DNA from 2 places in the Nocardioides sp. CPCC 206347 genome. Region 2 is predicted to be linked to the other one. Evidence: riboswitches for the same ligand, from Rfam matches in the RefSeq annotation. Region 2 holds a riboswitch; the other holds the start of a gene.

Region 1 (7,438 bases), on a different contig from region 2:
GCTCAACTACGGCATGACAGCCCTCTCCAACGGCCGGGTCGGGGGCCTCGGCCCGATCGTTAATTCCGCCCGCGAGCTCGACGCCTTCGTGGCCAGGGTGCGCACCGCGACCGGCGCAGCCAAGGTCGACATCGTCGGGCACTCGCAGGGCGGCAACGTCCCCATCTACTGGATGAAGCGGATGGGCGGAGCGGCCAGGACCGCCCACTACGTCGGCCTGGCGCCGTCCTCGCACGGCACCGACCTCAACGGCATCGTCACCCTCGCCGAGGACCTTGACGCGCTGGGCTTCATCAATGACGCGTCGGCCTACCTCGGCACCCGCGGGGTCACCGACCAGATGCTGACCAGCGCCTACACGAAGGCGCTCTGGGCCGACACCAACACCGTCCCGACCGGGCCGAAGTACACCGTGATCATGTCGCGCTGGGACGCCGTCGTGACGCCGTACTCCAGCCAGCGGCTCGCGGGCACCAACGTGCGCAACCTCGTCGTCCAGGACTACTGCTGGAACGACAACATCGGCCATGCGGGGCTGGCCTTCGACGGACCCACGATGCAATTGACGCTGAACGCGCTCACCGACGGACCGTCGTGGTTCTGGCCCGTCTGCTGGGACTACGGCCCCCAGTGGCTGTGAGCTGACCGATCACTTCTCCGGAGCTCGACCGTCGTTACCTGCGACAGTTCCAGCGATCCCAGGAGACGACATGAAGACGACAGCACCCACCCCGACCGGACCGGCCGGTCCGCTCGGAGCGGACGAAGCCGAGTTCATGCAGGCGGCCCGCGCCGGTGACGGCGGTCGGTTCGCGCTGCTGACCGAGCGGTACCGCAGGGAGCTGCAGGTCCACTGCTACCGCATGCTCGCGTCGTACGACGACGCGCAGGACCTCACGCAGGAGACCTTCCTGCGGGCGTGGGCGAAGCGCGAGTCGTTCCAGGGACGGGCGTCGCTGCGCACCTGGCTGTACCGGATCGCCACCAACGCCTGCCTGGACTTCCTCGAGAAGCGGCGCGACCGCACGCCGGTCCCGGCCGACCTGCACGGTGCGGGCGGGACGGGCACCGAGGTGCTCTACCTGCAGCCGTGGCCGGACAGCCAGCCGCAGGACCCACACACGCAGGCGGTGGCCCGGGAGACCATCGAGCTGGCGTTCATCGTGGCCGTCCAGCACCTGCCCGCACGCCAGCGCGCCGTACTGATCCTCCGGGACGTGCTCGGGTGGCCGGCGCAGCAGACGGCTGACGCCCTCGACCTGACCCTGGCCTCGGCCAACAGCGCGCTGGCCCGGGGTCGGACCACGATGCGCCAGCACCTCCCCGACGGTCGGCTCGACTGGAGCGCCCGAGCCGGGCAGGGGTTGAGCGAGCAGGAGCAGACGCTGGTGTCGGCGTACGTCGAGCGGCTCGAGAAGCTCGACCTCGAGGGGTTGAGCGAGCTCCTGCGTGACGACGTCCGGTTCGCGATGCCGCCGCAGGTCGGTGTGTGGGTCGGTCTCGAGGCGGTCTTCCAGACCTGGGTCGACGGGCTCAGCGACGCCGACCCGACCGGCTTCCGGTGCCTGACGACGACGGCCAACGGCCAGCCGGCCGTGGCGGCGTACTACCGCCCACCCGGGTCCTCGACGTACGAAGCCCTCGCGATGGACGTCCTGCGGGTGGAGGGTGGGCTCATTGCCGAGCTGCTCACCTTCGGACCCGAGATGTTCGAACGGTTCGGCCTCCCGGAGGAGCTGTGATGCGTGACGTGACCTACTCGATGTCCATGTCCCTCGACGGCTACGTCACCGACCCGGACGGCGGCATTGACTGGAGCGCGCCCTCCGACGAGGTCTTCCAGCTGTCCATGGACGAGATCCGGGGCGTCGGCGTCCACCTGATGGGGCGGCGACTCTACGAGACGATGCTGTACTGGGAGGAGCCCGAGCACCAGGCGGGCTTCGACGGAGCGGAGCTCGAATGGGCCGGTCTCTGGAACCCGCTCCCCAAGGTGGTCTTCTCCACCACGCTCGCCGAGGTGCGGGGGAGTGCCCGGCTGGCCACTGGCACGATCGCCGAGGAGATCGAGCGGTTGCGCTCCGAGCCCGGCGAGGGGGACATCGCGATCGGCGGCGCGACCCTCGCGGCCGAGGCGGCCGAGCTCGGCCTCATCGACGAGTACCGGATCCGGGTCTGCCCGGTGCTGGTCGGCGGCGGGACGCCCTTCTTCGTCCACCGGGAGCGGCGGGTGGACCTCGAGCTCGTCGAGACCCGCGCCTTCGACTCCGGGGTGGTCTTCCTCCGTCACCGCGTGAAGCGGTGACCTGCCTCTGCTACGTTCTCGAACGCCAGTCGTACTCCGAACGGAGTCAGGGAACCCGGTGCGAATCCGGGACTGACGCGCAGCGGTGAGGGTGACGGGCGGGGCACTTTGCCACTGGATCATTGCGATCCGGGAAGGCGCCTCGTCTGGGTGATCCCGAGTCCGAAGACCTGCTGGCCGTGGACGACAACGTCCGCGTGATCTGTCCAACAGGCCTCGCGACAAAGGTCTCGACATGAGATGAGAACTCATGATGCGCATTTCCCGACCCCTGGCGACCCTTGCCTCCGTCTCGCTCCTCACGGCACTCACCGCCTGCGCGGGTGCTCCGAGCGAGGAGAAGGCGGCGTCCCCGCAGGGCGGCTACCCGCTCGAGGTCACCACCTGTGGCTTCACCTCCACCCTCGACGCCCGCCCCACCCGGGCGATCACGATGAACCAGGGCGCGACCGAGGTCGCGCTCGCCCTGGGCGTCGAGGACCAGCTCGTCGGCACGGGCTACATCGACGACGCGGTCCCCGCGAAGTGGAAGGCGGCCTACGACGCGGTGCCGGTGCTCTCCGACCAGTACCCCGACCACGAGACCGTGATCAACGCGAAGCCCGACTTCATCTACGGCTCCTACATCAGTGCGTACGACGACGAGGCCGCCGGTTCGCAGGAGCAGCTCGAGAAGCTGGGCATCGCCTCGATGACCTCGCTCTTCGGGTGCGGTGACGGCGACGCCAAGCCGGAGGGCGGCACCACGTTCGAGACGGTCTGGGACGAGGTCGACCTGGTGGCGAGGGCGTTCGGCGTCCCGGAACGGGCGGAAGCCATCCGCACCGCACAGTCGGAGGTGCTGGAGGAACTGGAGGCCGAGAAGCCCGGCGCCGGCATCGACGTCTTCTGGTACGACTCGGGTGACAAGACGCCGTACGTCGGCACCGGCGAGGGTGGCCCGCAGCTGATCCTCGATGCGGTCGGTGCGACCAACGTGTTCGCGGACATCCCGCACGGCTGGACCGATGTCGCGTGGGAGAAGGTCATCGCGGCCGACCCCGATGTCATCGTCCTCGCCGACGCCTCGTGGTCCACGGCGAAGGAGAAGATCGCCTACCTCAGGAACGACCCGGTGCTCAGCAAGATGCGCGCCGTGAAGGCCGGGGCCTTCGTGGCGCTGCCGTTCTCGGAGACCACGCCCGGGGTCCGCCTCGCCGATGGTGCCGTCAACGTCGGTGGGCAGCTCGACAAGCTGCCGCGCTGATGTCCGTGGCACTCGCGTCGCGCCGGGCCAGCGGGCCCGGCGCGACGGGTGGCCTGCTCGCGGTCGGCCTGGGTGCGCTGCTCGTCGCCGTACTCGTGGTCACGGTGGTGATGGGCGTCGGGATCGGCTCGGTGCCCATCCCGACGTCGACCGTGCTCGAGGTCATCGCGCAACGCTTCGGTCTCGGTGGGGACGTGTCCCTGCTCGACGACCAGATCGTCTGGCAGTTGCGGATGCCGCGCGTGCTCGGGGCCGCGGCCACGGGTGCGGCCCTGGCGCTCGTCGGCGTGGTGCTGCAGTCGTTGACCCGCAACGACCTCGCCGACCCCTACCTGCTCGGCATCTCCGGCGGTGCGGCTGTCGGCGCGGTCAGCGTGCTGGTGCTCGGGGTGTCGGTCGGCGGCCTGCTCGCCACCACGATGCTCACTCTCGGCTCGTTCCTCGGCGCGCTCGGTGCGCTGGTCGCGGTCCTCCTGCTGGCCACCGGCCGGGCGGGGGACCTGCCACCGGCGCGCACCGTGCTGGCCGGTGTGGCGGTCGGGCAGGTGTGCGCGGCGTACACGTCGTTCGTCACCATCATGAGTGGCGACCACGACGCCGCTCGCCGCGTGCTCGCCTGGACGATGGGGTCACTGGCCGGGCTGCGCTGGGACTCGGCGATCCTGTTGCTGGTCGTCGCCGTGGTCGCGTCGGTCGCAGTCCTTGCGTTCACCTCGGACCTCGACGCCTTCGCGTTCGGGGAGTCGGCGGCCAGCTCGCTGGGTGTCTCGGTCAACCGGACCCGCTGGATCCTGCTCACGGGTACGGCGCTCGTCACCGCCAGCCTGGTGGCCTACACCGGTGCCATCGGCTTCATCGGTCTCGTGGTGCCGCACGTCGTGCGGTTGCTGGTGGGACCGAGCCACCGTCGGCTGCTGCCGTTGAGCGCACTGGTCGGGGCGATCCTGCTGGTGTGGGCCGATACGGCGGCCCGGTCGATCATCGACGGCCAGGAGATCCCGATCGGCGTGGTCACGGCCGTGCTCGGTGCCCCGGTGTTCGCCGTACTGCTTCGACGGGAGCGTGCGCGATGAGGGCAGAATCGATCACGTGGGGCGTGCCGGAACGCACGATCCTCCGCAACGTGTCGCTGGAGTGCCCGCCGGGCACCGTGACCGGACTGCTCGGTCCGAACGGCTCGGGCAAGACCTCGCTGCTGCACGTCCTCGCGGGGCTGCGTCGCCCGGACGCCGGCCAGGTGCACCTCGGTGAGGAGAGCCTCCACCGGCTCCCTGCCCGCGACCGGGCCCGCAGGGTGGCGGTGCTCGAGCAGCACTCGGTCACCGGGCTGGACCTGCAGGTGCGCCAGGTGATCGAGCTCGGACGGATCCCGCACCGCGGCCGGTGGCCCGCGTCGCGCACCGAGGGGCGGGATGCGATCGCCCGGGCCGTCCGGCTGGCCGAGGTCGGCGACCTGCTCGACCGGAGGTGGCAGACCCTGTCCGGTGGGGAGCGCCAGCGGGTCCAGCTCGCCCGCGCGCTGGCGCAGGAGCCGGAGATCCTGATCCTCGACGAGCCGACGAACCACCTCGACCTGGGTCACCAGATCGACTTCCTCACCACGGTGCGGCGACTGGGGCTGACGGTGGTCGCGGCGCTGCACGACCTCGACCTGGCAGCCGCGTTCTGTGACCAGCTGGTGCTGCTCCAGGACGGCGCGGTCGTGGCGGCGGGGGCCGCCGCGGACGTGCTGACCCCGGCCACGATCCAGCGGGTCTACGGGGTGCAGACCTCGGTCGGCCCGCACCCGGAGTCGGGCCGGCTCCACGTCGTGTGGCACCACCGGGAGCGCACCGCGCCTGAGTCAGACGTTCACTCAGACGGTTCGGTGTCGCACTCGACCTTCGGGTTCACGCCGAAGTAGTTCAGCGGGCCGGCCACGATGGTCAGCGCGGTGTCGCTGAACGTCTTGCAGTTCACCTCGCGGTCGTCGCTGAAGTAGCCGCGCTGGACCGCGGCCAGCACGCCGAAGACCAGCCAGATCACCACCACGATGCCGCCGATGCCTGATGTCTGTCGCATGTTGACCTCCTCGGGTCTGCCGTCGCCCCTGCGGTACCCAGAAGAGCCGGGTTCAGCGCGAGGGCACGGTTCTCAGTCGCGGTGGCCGAGGAGCGTGTTCAGGTCACCGACCGCGCCGAGGTGGCCGAGCTTCTCCGGGTTGAGGAGGTTGCCGAGTCCGACGATCCGTCCGGCGTCGACATCGATCGTCATCACGCACAGGAGCGCGCCGTCGGCGTCGCGGGTGCGCAGTGCCGGTTGGCCGTTGGCCTGCACCAGGTCGAGGAGGACGCCGAACCGGTCGCCCTGACGCACGAGGCCGAGCAGGAAGCGGGCCACGGCCAGCGCGCCCACCATCGGCTTCTGGATCGCCGGTGCCCGGCCGCCGCCGTCGCCGACGAACACGACGTCCTCGGCGAGCAACCGCTCGAGGCCGGCCAGGTCGCCGTCGTTCATCGCGGCGAGGAACTCCGAGGCCAGCCGGTCGCGGTCTTCGTGGGTCGCCTCGAAGCGCGGCTTGCCGTCGTTGATCCGCCTCTTTGCACGGGCGAAGATCTGTCGGCAGTTCGCCTCGCTCTTGTCGACGACGTCCGCGATCTCTGCGTATTCGTAGCCGATGACGTCGCGCAGCACGAACACCGCACGCTCCACCGGTGAGAGTGCCTCGAGCAGCACGAGGAAGGCCGTCGACACCGTTTCGTCCAGCACGATGCGGTGCGCCGGGTCGGCGTCGTCGGAGTCGACGATCGGCTCCGGCAGCCAGGGGCCGACGTACTGCTCCCGACGGACGCGGGCCGAGCGCAAGGTGTCGATGGCGAGCCGGGTGGTGACGGTGGTGGCGTACGCGTCGAGGTTGTCCACGCCCTCCAGGGAACTGCGGTGGAGACGGAGGAAGGCGTCCTGGACGACGTCCTCGGCCTCCACGACGCTGCCGAGCATCCGGTAGGCGATCGAGAACATCAGCGGGCGCAGTTCGTCGTGCGCCAGGGCGAGATCCGTCATCGTCCGGCCAAGACTAGCCAAGAACTTCCAGGGACTTGTCACACCTGACAGGCCTGTCCCGTCGAAGGGGTACAAGCCCCCAACCGAAGGGAAAAGGATCATGCGAATCTTCATTGCCGGTGCCACCGGAGCGCTGGGAAGCCGCCTCGTGCCCCTGCTGGCCGAAGCCGGCCACGAGGTGTTCGGCTCGAGCCGCAACGAGGCCGGCCGCGCCGCCGTCGATGCCCTGGGCGCCATCGGGATCGTGATGGACCCGCTCGACGCGGACAGCGTGCGCGCCGCTGTCGCCGAGGCGAAGCCCGACGTCGTCGTCCACCAGCTCACCGCGCTGAGCGCGCTCTCGGGAAACATGAAGAAGTGGGACCAGGACTTCGCGATGACGAACCGGCTGCGGATCGAGGGCACGGACCACCTGATCGCGGCCGCTCGGGAGTCCGGTGTCCGACGCTTCGTCGCGCAGAGCTACGGCGGGCACTGGACCAACGAGCGCGCCGGTGGGTGGGTCAAGACCGAGGACGACCCGCTCGTGGCGGACCCCGGCAAGGAGGCGCGGGAGACGCTGCGCGCCATCAAGCACGTCGAGGAGGTCGTCACCGCGGCGCCCGGTATCGAGGGCGTGGTTCTTCGCTACGGCAACTTCTACGGCCCGGGCAACGCCCTGTCGCGTGACGGCGAGATGGGGGAGATGGTGCGGCGTGCGAAGTTCCCGGTGGTCGGCGGTGGGGCGGGGGTGTGGTCGTGGATCCACATCGACGACGCCGCTGCCGCGACGGTGGCCGCGATCGAACGGGGAGCCGCGGGCATCTACAACGTCGTCGACGACGACCCCGCGCCCGTCGCCGAGT
Region 2 (7,438 bases):
GTCGCCCTGTCCCGGGAGGGTCAGTGCGACCGGGCGGTGGCCCAGCGCCTCCAGCTCGGGTACGACGGCGTCCCACGCCGACCCGTCGAGCCACATCCCGGCGATGAGCACGATGTCCATGTCAGTTCTCCTTCTCGTTGGGGGTGCGGCACCAGCCTAGGAAGGGTTCCGGACAATTCCCTTCCGGATTGTTCGCGTCGGTGTCAGGGTGTCGCCATGAGCGAGACCAGTCCGACGGCGCGGGCGTTGCGCACCCTGGAGATCCTGCAGAACCGCCCGGGTTGCACGGCCGACCAGCTCGCCGAGCGGTTGGGCGTGACGGATCGTGCCGCGCGGCGGTACGTCGCGATCCTGCGCGAGGCCGGCATCCCGGTCGAGTCCGTGCGGGGGCCGTACGGCGGCTATCGGCTCGGCCGCGGCGTGCGACTGCCGCCGCTGGTCTTCAGCGCTGCCGAGGCGCTCGGACTGGTGATGGCGGTCCTGGACGGGCGGCACGCCGCTGCTGACAACGACGACCCCGTCGGCTCCGGCCTCGGCAAGATCATCCGCGCCCTGCCGGTCCACGTGGGCCGACAGGCGGCGACGATGCGCGAGCACGCGCGCGCCGTACCCGATCCCTGGGCGAAGCCCGACCCGGAGGTGGCGAGCGCGCTGGTCGAGGCCGTGGGGGAGCGGCGGCAGGTGCGGATCGGCTATCGCAGTGGGGCCGGGAACAGCCACACCTTCGAGGTCGACCCGTGGTCGGTGGTGGTGCGGCACGGGCGGTGGTACCTCCTCTGCTTCGCGCACCACGCTGACGCCGTACGCACCTATCGCATCGACCGGGTGACGTCGGTCGGAGGGGGCACCCGGACCTACGAGGTGCCCGACGGGCTCGATCCGGTTGCCGTGCTGGAGGAGAACCTCGCCTCCGGCTGGGCCCACGACACCTGGGTCGTCTTCCACGCCCCCGCTGCCGAGGTGGCGCCCTGGCTGCGGTCGACGATGGGCCGGCTCGAGGCGCTGGACGCATCGCGCTGCGTCGTCGTGGGCAGCACCAACAATCCGACCATGTACGCGGGCGAGTGGCTGGCCGGGATGCCGTTCGAGTTCACGGTCGAGGGCGGGCCGGAGCTGCGGGCGGCGGTGGGTGCCGTGTCGGAGAAGCTCGCGCGGGCCGTGGGGAGCGCGTAGCCCGCCGTTTCGGGCCTGAGGGGCGCCTTCGCTACGCTGATGCGGCTTCTGGGGCGTATAGCTCAGCGGTAGAGCGTCCGCCTTACACGCGGATGGTCGGGGGTTCGATCCCCTCTGCGCCCACCCGCACGTCCAGCGTCACTCCGTGATCCGCAGACCGGCGAGCCCGTGGCCCTTGCTGGCCATGCCCAGCGCAACGAACCAGCCGACAACCGTCCAGCCGAGCGCGAGGTTCATGATGCCGATCGCGTCAGCGTTCGCCTTGCCGCGGGTGGTCGCGACCGCCCACGGCAGCAGGTAGCCGCAGGTGCAGAAGGTGGCGAGCCAGGTCAGCAGGATCCGCCGGAAGCGGCGGCGGTGCTGGTCACTGACGAGTTCGAAGTACATGGCCGCACGGTAGAGCAGAACGACGACCCGGGGTATGGGAAATCGCGAGGCTGGGTACCGGGGTCCTGGGTGGTTGTGTCGGCCGACTCGGCGGCAGGACAACCGGATGAGGGGCGTCAACCTTTGCTTCGCGGACAGCGCGAAAGCAGCGGTGGGCGCTCCACTGCTGGTTTTCGGGCCAGCGCCCGTTCGAGTTCAACCGTCGCGGGTCCCGGCCCGCTGCACCTGGGGGTTCCACAATGTCCGTTCACTTCCGCCGAGATCGGTCGTTGTCGCACACGCGCGCGAACAGCCGACTTGGCCGCGTCGTTCTCGCTGTGCCAGGAGTCGTCCTGGCCGCCACCTTCCTCGCTGTTCCTGCCCACGCCGATCCGGGCGCGCCCCTCGATCACCAGACCGGGGGCAGGTCCGGAGAGGCGCCGGGCCGCACGGGTGGTGCCCCGCCCGCGCCGGACCACGCCTCGGCTCCCGATGCGGTCGGCCAACCCGCGGCGGCCGCACCTGCGGCGCCTCCTGCGGCAGCGCAACCGGATCCCGCCCCGCAGGGATCCGGCGTCGAGGCCGTGCCCGACCCAGCGCCTGTTGCGCTCGACGCGCCGGAGGCGGCTCCCGCAGCAGCGCCCGCCGAGGTGCGAGCGGCGAAGGGGAAGAAGGTCGTGGTCTGCAAGTACGTCCGCAAGCCCGGTGTGGCCGAGATCTTCTCGCACATCATCGTCGTCAATGAGAACGCCCTGCTGGGCAAGGGATTCGCGGGAACGTTCCCGTTCGCCTTCTCCGATGCTCACTTCAAGTCGGTGGCGGTCCGCTACGCCGCGAAGGGTGAGCAGGCCAGGGACATCAGCCCGTCAGCCTGCCCGGCTGGCGAGGAGCCGCCCGGAGAAGAGCCGCCCGGAGAAGAGCCGCCCGGAGAAGTGCCGCCGGCCGGCGAGGTCGGTGGCATCTCGGAGGAAGCGGGTGGCCCGGCGGTGAGCGCCGACGAGGCCATCCCGAACACCGGTGCGCCGTCCAACCTGCCGCTGCTGGCCATGCTCGGTGGACTCTGCAGCCTGGCTGGTGGGTGGCTGGTTGCCAGGGACGTCCGGGGTCGCCGCCAGACCATCTGATCGGCAATCCCTTCCGAACAGACGGAGCCCGCGCCGGAGCATGGCGCGGGCTCCGTCGCGTCTCGGTGTCCCGGCGCGCGCGGTGTCTCCTATGGTGGTCGTCGTCACACCTTCGTCCTGCCAGGAGGCCCCGTGTTCGTCCCGTTCAGCGTCAATGACTTCCTCGACCGTGCCGTCACGGTCTACGGCGAGCGGGTCGGTGTGGTGGACGAGCCCGACCAGCCCGCAGCCAGTCTCGGTGAGCTCACCTATGCGCAGTTCGGGGAGCTGGCCCGGCGCCAGGCCGCGAAGCTCGACGAGCTCGGCATCGGCGTCGGCGACCGGGTCGCGATCGTCAGCCACAACAGCAGCCGGCTGCTGACGTCGTTCTACGGCGTGAGCGGCTGGGGCCGGGTGCTGGTTCCGGTGAACTTCCGGTTGAGCCCCGACGAGGTGCAGTACATCGTCGAGCACTCCGGAGCGCGGGTCCTCTACATCGACCCCGAGCTCGAGGAGTCGCTGGCCGACGTCACGTGCGAGCAGAAGTTCGTGATCGGCGACGACGACGCGCTGTACGCGCCGGAGGGCACCGAGCCGCGGTCGTGGGAGTACGACGAGGCGGCGACGGCCACCATCAACTACACCTCCGGTACGACGGCCCGGCCCAAGGGCGTCCAGATCACGCACCGCAACATCTGGGTCAACGCGCTGACCTTCGGGCTGCACGCTCAGATCAACGACCGCGACGTCTACCTCCACACGCTGCCGATGTTCCACGCCAACGGCTGGGGGATGCCGTTCGCGATGACCGGCATCGGTGCCCGGCACGTCGTGCTGCGCAAGATCGACGGTGCCGAGATCCTGCGGCGGGTGCGCGACCACGGCGTCACGGTGATGTGTGCCGCTCCTGCGGTCGCGGCCGCCGTACTCGAAGCGGCGCAGACGTGGGAGGGCGAGATCCCCGGGCGCGACCGGGTGCGGATCATCATGGCGGGCGCCCCGCCGCCGACGAAGACCGTCGTGCGGGTCGAGGAGGAGCTCGGCTGGGAGTTCATCCAGATCTACGGCCTCACCGAGACCTCGCCGCTGCTGACGTTCAACCGCACCCGTGCGGAATGGGACGACCTGTCGGCCCAGGAGCGGGCCGCGAAGCTGACGCGCGCGGGTGCGCCGGCGCTGGGCGTCCGGCTGAGGACTGACGAGTCCGAGGAGGGCGCAGGGGAGGTGCTGGCCCGGTCGAACGTCGTCCTCGAGGGGTACTGGGAGCAGCCCGAGGAGTCGGCGGCCGCGCTGAAGGACGACTGGTTCCACACCGGTGACGGCGGCTACCTCGGTGACGACGGCTACCTGACGATCGCGGACCGCAAGAAGGACGTGATCATCACCGGAGGCGAGAACGTCACGTCGATCGAGGTCGAGGACACCTTGTTCTCGCACCCTGCGGTGGCCGAGGTCGCGGTGATCGGCGTCCCCAGCGAGAAGTGGGGCGAGACGATCAAGGCACTGGTGGTCCTGACCGCCGACGCCACCGCGGGCCCCGAGATGGAGGCCGAGCTGATCCGGTGGTGCAAGGACCGCCTGGCGGGCTACAAGGCTCCGACGTCGGTGGAGTTCCGTGACGAACTGGCCCGGACGGCGACCGGCAAGCTGCAGAAGTTCAAGCTCCGCGCGCCCTACTGGGACGGGTTGACCCGCCAGGTGAACTGAGCCGCCGGGACGAGCGAGGCGGCCCAGCCGGCACCCTGCCAGGCGGCAACGGTGTCGGTGGCCCAGGTCGACGCTGCGGCGTCGAGGGAGTCGATGACGTCGATCTCGGTCTCGACCGGCGAAGCCGTCGCGACGAGCGGCTGGCCGCTGATCGGGTCGGTCAGGTCGGGCCCGCCGTCGACGCAGGTCGCGCGGACCAGGCCGATGCCGAGCCGCCGCTGGTTCAGGGCCAGGCTCAGCGCGGCGATCCCGGCGTCGCCGTACCCGACGACCGAGAGGCCGTCCGGCGGGTGCACCGAGGACTCGCGGGCATAGCGGACCGAACGGAGCAGGTCACCCCCATCGGTCCACGTCGGTACGACGACCCGGACCTTCGCCCGGGTGGCGATCCGGCTCGCCAGTGCCGCCACGGCGTCGGGGTCCGTGCGCACCGCCGGATGCCACAGGAGGAGGGTGTCGGCGTTGGGATGTCCGTGTACCGCGACCTGGATGCCGGGCGACTGCTGTGTGACCACGGGACCACCGTAGGCTGAGCACCCACATGTCCGTGGCACAGGAACCCGGTGCGAGACCGGGGCGGTTCCGCCACTGTGATCCCAGCCGAGCAGATCGGCACGGGTGAGCCAGACACTGGTCGCGGACATCAGCCACCGATCGAGGGGCGCGAACCCCGAGGAGGAACCCGTGCGCATCGCACTCCTGTCCACGTCCGACACCGACCTGCTCTCTGCCCGGTCGAGTGGTGCGGACTACGGCTGGGCCAACCCCAGCCGCTCCGACCTCGCCGACCTGACGGTCCTGGCGGAGGGCGCCGACCTGGTCGTGCTGCGCCTGCTGGGCTCCCCGCAGCAGTACGACGCCGAGCTGGCCGCGTTGCGCGGCACCGGGCGTCCGCTCGTGGTGCTCGGCGGCGAGCTCACGCCCAGCGCAGAGCTCATGGAGACCTCGACCGTCCCCGTCGGTGTCGCCGCCGAGGCGCACCGCTACCTCGCCGAGGGTGGCCCGCGGAACCTGGCCCAGCTGCACCGCTTCCTCTCCGACACCGTGCTGCTGACCGGTGAGGGGTTCGAGGCGCCGGAGGTGATCCCGGCGTGGGGGATCCTCGAGCGACCGGCGGTTTCGAGGCTCGCTGGCGCTCGCACCTCAACCACCGGCGATGTCGCGAAGGTGGGGGTCCTGTTCTACCGGGCGCACCACGCGAGCGGGAACACCGATTTCGTCCACGCGCTGTGCGACGCCATCGACGCGACCGGTGACGCGATCGGCGTACCCGTGTTCGCGGGATCGCTGCGCGCCGCTCCCGACGAGCTGTTCGCGGCCCTGGCCGACCTGGACGCACTGGTGGTCACGGTGCTGGCTGCCGGCGGCAGCACGCCCGCGGCCGTCAGCGCTGGTGGAGACGACGAGACGTGGGACGTGGAGCGGATCGCCGCCCTCGACGTCCCCGTCCTGCAGGGGCTGTGCCTGACCAGCAGCCGCGAGGAGTGGGAGGAGTCGGACGACGGCGTCACGCCGCTCGACTACGCCAACCAGGTCGCCATCCCGGAGTTCGACGGCCGGATCAGCACCGTGCCGTTCTCCTTCAAGGAGATCGACCCCAACGACCCGGCCGGCCTGCCGTCGTACGTCGCCGACGCGGAGCGATCGGCCCGTGTCGCCGGCCTCGCGGTGAACTATGCGCGCCTCCGCTCGGTGCCGCCGTCGGAGAAGAAGCTCGCGCTGATGCTCAGCGCCTACCCGACCAAGCACGCCCGGATCGGCAACGCTGTCGGCCTCGACACCCCGGTGTCGACGGTCCGCCTGCTGCGCCGGCTCCAGGAGCAGGGCTACGACCTCGGGGTTTCGACGAGCTCGACCGGCGTACCTTCGGTGGTCGACATCATTGCGATGGACGACGACACCGAAGCCGGTGACGCCCTCATCCACGCGCTGATCGCCGCGGGTGGGCAGGACGAGGAGTGGCTGACGCAGGCGCAGCTGACCGACGCGCACGTGCGGATCAACAAGGCCGACTACGACGCCTGGACCTCGGACGTGCCGGCCGACCTGCGCGACGCAATGGTCGAGGCCTGGGGCGAGTCCCCGGGCTCGCTGTTCGTCAACGACTCCGGCGAGATCGTGCTCGCCACGCTGCAGGCCGGCAACATCGTGCTGATGATCCAGCCGCCCCGCGGCTTCGGCGAGAACCCCGTCGCGATCTACCACGACCCGGATCTCGCTCCGAGCCACCACTACCTGGCGGCGTACCGCTGGGTGCAGCACGGCTTCGGTGCCCACGCCGTGGTCCACCTCGGCAAGCACGGCTCGATGGAGTGGCTGCCCGGCAAGAACGCAGCACTGTCGGCCTCCTGTGCGACGGACGCCGCGATCGGCAGCATGCCGCTGATCTACCCGTTCCTCGTCAACGACCCGGGCGAGGGTGCGCAGGCCAAGCGCCGTGCGCACGCCACGATCATCGACCACCTGGTGCCGCCGATGGCGCGCGCCGAGAGCTACGGCGACATCGCTCGGCTCGAGGGCCTGCTCGAGGAGTACGACAAGATCTCGGCGATGGACCCGGGCAAGCTCGCGGCCATCCGCGGCGAGATCTGGCAGCTCATGCACGCCGCCGAGATGCACCGCGACCTCGGGCTCGAGGAGCGTCCCGACGACGAGCAGTTCGACGACTTCCTGCTGCACGTCGACGGCTGGCTGTGCGAGATCAAGGACTCCCAGATCCGCGACGGCCTGCACGTCCTGGGCCAGGCGCCGGACGGCGAGGCCCGGGTCAACCTGGTCCTCGCGATCCTGCGTGCGTCGCAGGTGTGGGGCGGACAGGCCCAGTCGGTGCCTGGCCTGCGGTCCGCGCTCGGCCTGGCCGTCGACGCGCCCACCACCGACGTCGACCGCGTCGAGGCGGAAGCCCGCGAGCTGGTCGAGGCGATGGACAAGGCGGGCTGGGACCCGGCTCGTGTCGCCGAGCTGACGACCTCCCCGGAGGTGCGCCAGGTCCTGACGTTCGCCGCGACCGAGGTGGTCCCGCGGCTGGCCCGCACCACCGACGAGCTCGACAACACGCTGCACGCCCTCAACGGCGGCTTCGTGCCCGC

What was found. A riboswitch is a leader RNA that binds a small molecule or an ion and turns the genes downstream of it on or off. The one in region 2 is predicted to bind cobalamin.
Region 1: linked by a shared signal. The riboswitch ahead of ACOACQ_RS15600 (ABC transporter substrate-binding protein) and the one ahead of cobN (cobaltochelatase subunit CobN) in region 2 are both predicted to bind cobalamin.

What each region holds. Positions count from the first base shown of each region.
Region 1 covers NZ_JBMCYZ010000004.1:261,363-268,800, reverse strand. The annotation lists gene ACOACQ_RS15615 (esterase/lipase family protein) at 1-640, shown strand, start outside; gene ACOACQ_RS15610 (RNA polymerase subunit sigma-70) at 711-1,742, shown strand; gene ACOACQ_RS15605 (dihydrofolate reductase family protein) at 1,742-2,305, shown strand; cobalamin riboswitch at 2,315-2,498, shown strand; gene ACOACQ_RS15600 (ABC transporter substrate-binding protein) at 2,556-3,551, shown strand; gene ACOACQ_RS15595 (FecCD family ABC transporter permease) at 3,662-4,624, shown strand; gene ACOACQ_RS15590 (ABC transporter ATP-binding protein) at 4,621-5,454, shown strand; gene ACOACQ_RS15585 (hypothetical protein) at 5,403-5,612, opposite strand; gene ACOACQ_RS15580 (RNA polymerase sigma-70 factor) at 5,685-6,593, opposite strand; gene ACOACQ_RS15575 (NAD-dependent epimerase/dehydratase family protein) at 6,694-7,438, shown strand, end outside.
Region 2 covers NZ_JBMCYZ010000010.1:16,017-23,454, forward strand. The annotation lists gene ACOACQ_RS23500 (alpha/beta fold hydrolase) at 1-120, opposite strand, end outside; gene ACOACQ_RS23505 (helix-turn-helix transcriptional regulator) at 217-1,173, shown strand; tRNA gene ACOACQ_RS23510 (tRNA-Val) at 1,225-1,296, shown strand; gene ACOACQ_RS23515 (superinfection immunity protein) at 1,312-1,560, opposite strand; gene ACOACQ_RS23520 (hypothetical protein) at 1,878-2,663, shown strand; gene ACOACQ_RS23525 (AMP-binding protein) at 2,796-4,349, shown strand; gene ACOACQ_RS23530 (hypothetical protein) at 4,316-4,864, opposite strand; cobalamin riboswitch at 4,849-5,003, shown strand; gene cobN (cobaltochelatase subunit CobN) at 5,034-7,438, shown strand, end outside.